DNA from 3 places in the Clostridium sediminicola genome. Region 1 is predicted to be linked to each of the others. Evidence: riboswitches for the same ligand, from Rfam matches in the RefSeq annotation. Region 1 holds a riboswitch; each other region holds the start of a gene.
What was found. Region 1 has a riboswitch for glycine ahead of ACQ3F0_RS26590 (ester cyclase). Riboswitches for the same ligand answer to the same signal wherever they lie in the genome.

Region 1 (2,210 bases):
TCTATTCCATCAAATGTCATCCATTGTTCTTTAACTTTATTATCAACAATATGATAATGATCCATAATCATAAAGCTAACTCTCTTGCCTGATGGATCTCCAAAATATCCATAACCTTCATGAATACCATTTATTCTCAATCTAACAGCAACATCCCATGCATTTTGGTTTCCTCTTTGATTACATGATACTCTTTCTACTACAATTCCTGCATTTGGGAATGATGAGAATAAACTTATAAACATTCCTTGAATTTCATCAAATCCATTTAAGTCAGTATTACAAATATAGTGTAGAGATGCATTGTCATGATAAAAATCTTTTACTTTGTTTATAAGCTTGCGATTCCAGATACTACTTATCATTTCTAGAACCATTTCTCCTACGCTATCATCTTTAGCTTTGTACAATTCTGGATAAAATTGTCCTTCCATAGATTCTCCAATGCCAAATTTACTTTGAAGTGCTGGCTCTTGGTTTTTACTAGCTTTTGCGAATTTTTTTGCAACTTCATGTGGATCAAGTCCTAATTGTTTTACAATCCAAAGATTATCTCTTACTAACCACTCTTCAAAGATTCTATTCTTATATGCCGCACAATCAACTACTGTTCTATAATTAATTTTCTTTCCTGTTGCTGGTCCAAAACTAGAATCACCTAAACTAGTTGCTGTAGAAACTATTCTGTGTGAAGATAGTAATCCATCATTATCATATGGTGAGAATATAACATTTTGACCAATTAATCTTCTATCAGGGAAAGCATGTAAATTTTGAAGAGTATTACTTATTACTCCTTGTATTCCAACAGCTGTTTGTGAACTAAGGTGAAGATGAACGTTATTTGAATATGTATCGTAAATAACTCCAATCCCTTTTTCTTCCCAAATATCGTGAGTTATTTTAATAATATAGTGAACAAAGTCATTATATTTTTCATCATATCCTTCTAATTTTTGTTTATTCTTACCTTCTAAAAATGCAAAATCATTATAATCTCTCCATATCACAGAGTTTACTTCGTTAATATCTCCATAAAAAACTTTATTTGAATTTGTACTATTTCCCATAACGTTTACATCTCCATTCTTTTCATTTTTTGAATCAACCTTTGGATTTGCCTTAATTTTTTTCTTATCAGCAGTTGTTTTTACTACATTCGATGTTTCCAAACAAAACTCCTCCTTTTTCAATATATTTTTACATGTTATTCATTTTTATTGTTTTGAAAATATTATATTATTTAAAAGATTGCTCTTATAATATCGAATAATTAATCCTCATAAGTATAGGGAGCAAATTGATTCTTATGAACACAAAAACAGGGGGTAAATGAACATAGATATCCTAATGCTAATTTACTCCCTGTCCTTTTATCTGAAAGCTTCCTCACAATTCTAATACATAAATTTACATGAGTTTCTTCTTCGATGCCCACATTTAAGGGGTCTCTCCAGGGGCGTGTCAAATTATTGTCCAAACCTGAGAGCTTCAAAATAGAATTTCAGCTTCATCTATTTCTTTCTCCTACGGTTACCTATACAAAGATATTTCCAATAATCATCAATCACCTATATTTAATTTTGAATTCTTTCGTACTATAATCACATCAGTATATTATCTTTGCATATTTCTTTTTGTAACTTATTCCTTTGATTTATCATATATCTGAATATGTTTTTATTAATAGCAATATCCATGCCAATCGCTATATTTTGTAATATATTTATGTTTTTTTATTTTTTTTGTCGATTTCATTAATAAAAACTTTGTATTTACCATTATTTTAAGAAAATTATAACATTTTCATTCCTATTACTTCATACTAGTTAAATATTGATACTAACCAAAATATTTCAATTGCAAGAAAATTTCGATGTTTCTTTGCATCGTTTCGATGCTTTTATACATCACTCGTTTTATATTATTTATATTAAGAAAAAGAAACAACATCGAACCATATCAATCGCACAGCCGTTTCTTTAACACCACTCTATCCATACCTTAAATTTTTATATCTCTTGCCTATACTACTTCATCATACTTGGAAGCCACATTGATAATTGAGGAATAAATATTATAAATATCAATCCAATCAACATTGCAATAATCCATGGCCATACATTCTTAACTACATCCTCGAAGCTAGCATCACATATTTGTGCAGCAACAAAGAGGTTTCCTCCAAGTGGTGGAGTAAGTAGTCCTAA
Region 2 (2,210 bases), on a different contig from region 1:
AAATATTTTACTATAAATTATAAAAATTATCTACATTTATCAAAAATGTAAAACTAAAAACATAGATATCGATTTGTAGAAAACATAAACATGTTATTAACAAATGGATAATTAAAAGGTGAAGATATTGATAAATTAATAATAAAAAGTCTTAAAAACTATACAAATAGTTAAGAATATGTTACAATATCAAACAAAGTGATAAATGATACTTTGGATTATTTATGCCCTTAATTTATTTTTCATAATATAATTGTCCTGAGGATATTCCGAAGGGCACTTTTTTTATAAATTGCGAACAAGTTCGCAATTTATAGTGACAAGTTATGGATACCTTTCGCAAGCGAAAGCTTTTAATTAATAAAGAATAAAATGATTCCTTATGCGTAGCAAAAGCTCAATGTTCAATCATCATTAACTTGTCACTGATTTATTTCGTTTTTTATTTCAATCGTGAACTCTTTTATTAAGCTTATATGGTTAATCCATTAAAAGTAAGATGAAGTATATGATTTTGATTATTATAAGTGGAATAATTAGAATATTCTGAGCTTGTTATTTTTACTTGCAAAATTATAAAATTCTTATTATAATTATGCATATTAAGTAACTAAGTTAATTGAATATTGTGTTCGGATGAAGATTACGGGAGAGTGATGGGAAACCATCTACCGAAGATGTTATGCTTTCAGGTGCCTTAATTGGCAGGACCGTTATTGGACGAGCCCTTGGAGAGAACTGGTTTACAGTCACCGAAGGAGCAAAATAGTTCTATACTATTGAAACTCTCAGGTAAAAGGACAGGGGATTGAGTTGTATAATTTAATCTCCTCTTAGTTAAAAACAAAAGACTTAAGGGGGAATTTTTATGTCAAATTTTATGTCAAATCTTATGGGTGTTCTTGAAAAAATTGATAGTTTTGTTTGGGGACCACCGCTTCTAATTTTACTTGTTGGAACTGGAATTTATCTTACTATTAGGTTAGGATTACTTCAAGTAAAAAAACTTCCATTAGCTTTAAAGTATTTATTTACAAAAGAAAGTGATGATAATGTAGAGGGAGATGTATCCTCATTTGCAGCTTTATGTACTGCTTTATCGGCAACAATTGGTACAGGAAATATTGTAGGTGTAGCAACTGCCATTAAAGTAGGAGGACCAGGTGCACTATTTTGGATGTGGATAGCAGCTTTCTTTGGTATGGCAACTAAATATGCCGAGTCATTACTAGCTGTTAAGTATAGAACAGTGGATGAAAATGGTCAGATGTCAGGTGGACCTATGTACTATATTGAAAAAGGTCTTGGAAATAAATTTTTAGCAAAAATGTTTGCTATTTTCGGTGTAGGTGTTGCTTTCTTTGGTATAGGAACTTTTACACAAGTAAATGCTATTACTGAAGCTGTAAGTATTACTTTCAAGTTACCAATCTACGTAACAGCAATAGTACTTACGATTTTAGTAGCTTTAGTAACTATTGGTGGTATAAAGAATATTGCAGCAGTAGCTGAAAAAACAGTACCTTTTATGGCTGTTTTCTATGTTATTGGGGCTTTAATAATTCTTATATTAAATATAAAATTAGTACCTGCCACTTTTGCTTTAATTGTTAAAAGTGCATTTACAAAAACTGCAGCAACAGGTGGTTTTACAGGTGCAACTGTCATGATTGCAATTCAAAGTGGTGTTGCAAGAGGAGTATTCTCTAATGAATCTGGTTTAGGTTCTGCACCTATTGCGGCGGCAGCAGCCAAAACAAAATCTTGTGTAAGACAAGGATTAATTTCTATGACAGGAACATTCTTTGATACAATAATAATATGTACAATGACAGGATTTGTATTGATCTTAACTGGGGCTTGGAGTTCAGAATTTAGTGGTGCTGCAATGACAAATTCGGCATTTTCAAATAGCCTTCCAGTGGCGGTTATAGGGCAATTAATTGTTACTATTGGTTTGATATTTTTCGCTTTCACTACAATACTTGGATGGAACTATTATGGTGAAAGATGTATAGAATATTTAGTAGGAATAAAAGGAATTGCACCATACAGAGTTATTTTTATTGCTTTAGTTGCAATAGGAGCATTTTTAAAACTAGATATGATTTGGACAATAGCAGATATAGTTAATGGGTTAATGGCAATTCCAAACTTAATTGCTTTAATAGGTCTTAGTGGAGTTATAATTGCTGAAACAAAGACTTACT
Region 3 (2,210 bases), on a different contig from region 1:
AAGAAAATTATGAATTAGGTAAGAATGTTTTGATAGATTTTTTAGATGAAAATGGTAAACTTTCAATATCTGATGCAAGACAAGCGCTTGACACTTCAAGACAATATGCTGTGACATTTTTAGAACATTTGGACCAAATGAAGATAACTAAAAGAAATGGAAATGAAAGAACGCTAATTTAGCAAAAAAACTCTGAGTAAAGAAATTTTACTCAAAGTTTTTTGTTGACAAATATCGAAAAGTGTTATATCATAATAAATGTTTTAAGGGAGTAGATAGGTGCTGGTGTGCCTGCCGGTCTTCAAAACCGTGTTGGGGCGTTAGTAGCGTCCTGGGTGGGTTCGATTCCCACATATTCCCGCCAATTTTTAAACTTAACACTTTCAATGGAAATAAATCTATTTAAAGTGTTTTTTAATACCTCATAAAAAATAAAGTGAGTTGTTAAAAAAACTAAAATAAATGTCTTAATAATACTAAATAATGTCTGTTTTGTTAAGGTAAATATTAAATAAAATGATATAATGTAAACATAATCAATGAAATTTAAACGATAACATAATATAATTCTGATTGACGAATGCGGGAGAGAATCCAATTGGATCGCCGAAGGAAAAAGTTTTAAGAAATGTCTGACTTAGAGCGAAATTCTCAGGTAAAAAGGACCGTATTTTGACAGAACTCTGGAAAGTTTATGATTTTTTTCATAGACACCAAAGGGGCAATTCTAAATATTAGAAGAAACTCTCAGGTTAAATACAGAGAAGTATGGCAAGCTTTGTTTGCTATGCTTCTCTTTTTTATTTTTTAAAATTAGGGTTATATGACAGAAAATTATGAAAAATAATTAATGTAATAATTAATATCTTGAGGTGAGTGAGTTGAATAGCATACTAATAACAAACAATCCTATGGTAGCTGAGAAGTATAAAGAAAAAATGGAAATAATTTTTTTGAAAGATAATAGTTACTTGGATGTTCTATCGGATGTAAGAAATAGAATACATGAAGGACATGAAATTTTAACTCATCCTCTTTCAGGAAGTGTTAAACCTAATGAGACACCTTATAAATCTGTTTTGATATCAAAAAATAAAGGGAAACTTGATATGAAATCACTTCAGATTATTGAAGGTAGTATTGATGTAACAAAGAAATTTTTAAATATAAAAAAATCACCTGAATGGACTAAAGGAATTCTTGAAGATTTTCAATTGATAGATTATTCTCTCATTAAAGGTGCGGTAGAGAGTATGATTCAATTTTAAGAGTATAAATGACTGGGAAAGTTTTAGGTGGAAGATAGCAATTTATCATGCAGGAGGGTAAAAATGGAAAATTTATATGATGTAGTAATATTAGGAGCAGGACCAGCTGGATTAGCAGCAGGACTTTATGCTGCAAGAGCAAGAATGAAAACTTTGATTTTAGAAAAAGATAGTCCAGGTGGACAAATTGTAATAACTCATGAGATAGCAAACTATCCGGGTGCTATGCCAGAGGAAAGTGGTCCAAGTTTAGTAGCTAGAATGGTAGATCAAACTGAACAATTTGGCGCTGAAAGAATAAGTGATAATATTGTTGAAGTTCAGCTTGAAGGAAAAATTAAAGTTATTAAATGCGAAAAAGGAGAGTATCGTGCAAAATCTGTAATAATTGCTACTGGTGCAGAACCAAAGTTAATTGGTTGTCCAGGAGAAAAAGAGTTTACAGGTAAAGGTGTTTCTTATTGTGCAACTTGTGATGCGGATTTCTTCGCTGGATTAGAAGTATTTGTAGTTGGTGGAGGGGACTCTGCTGTTGAAGAAGCATTGTATTTAACAAAATTTGCAAGAAAAGTTACTATAGTTCATAGAAGAGACCAGTTAAGAGCTGCTAAATCTATTCAAGAGAAAGCATTTAGAAATGATAAGATGAACTTCATGTGGAATGCAGTAATTGAAGAAATTAAAGGAGATGGAATAGTAGAATCAGTTGTATTTAAAAATACTGTAACTGGTGAAACTAATGAGTACTTTGCTGATGAAGATGACGGAATATTCGGAGTATTTGTTTTCATTGGATACACTCCTATTAGTAGTTTATATGAAGGACAAATTGAAATGGAACATGGATATATTGTTACAGATCAAGACATGAAAACAAATATCGAAGGTGTATTTGCTGCTGGAGATATCAGAGTTAAATCTTTAAGACAAGTAATTACAGCA

Region 2: linked by a shared signal. The riboswitch ahead of ACQ3F0_RS13145 (alanine/glycine:cation symporter family protein) and the one ahead of ACQ3F0_RS26590 (ester cyclase) in region 1 are both predicted to bind glycine.
Region 3: linked by a shared signal. The riboswitch ahead of ACQ3F0_RS03690 (GrdX family protein) and the one ahead of ACQ3F0_RS26590 (ester cyclase) in region 1 are both predicted to bind glycine.

The regions. Positions count from the first base shown of each region.
Region 1 is NZ_BAABMF010000050.1:6-2,215, reverse strand. Features, by position in the region: gene ACQ3F0_RS26590 (ester cyclase) at 1-1,172, opposite strand, end outside; glycine riboswitch at 1,356-1,467, opposite strand; partial or broken gene ACQ3F0_RS26585 (TRAP transporter large permease subunit) at 2,031-2,210, opposite strand, start outside.
Region 2 is NZ_BAABMF010000007.1:72,367-74,576, reverse strand. Features, by position in the region: glycine riboswitch at 719-814, shown strand; gene ACQ3F0_RS13145 (alanine/glycine:cation symporter family protein) at 881-2,210, shown strand, end outside.
Region 3 is NZ_BAABMF010000001.1:745,251-747,460, reverse strand. Features, by position in the region: gene selB (selenocysteine-specific translation elongation factor) at 1-182, shown strand, start outside; tRNA gene ACQ3F0_RS03695 (tRNA-Sec) at 268-364, shown strand; glycine riboswitch at 574-678, shown strand; gene ACQ3F0_RS03690 (GrdX family protein) at 882-1,268, shown strand; gene trxB (thioredoxin-disulfide reductase) at 1,332-2,210, shown strand, end outside.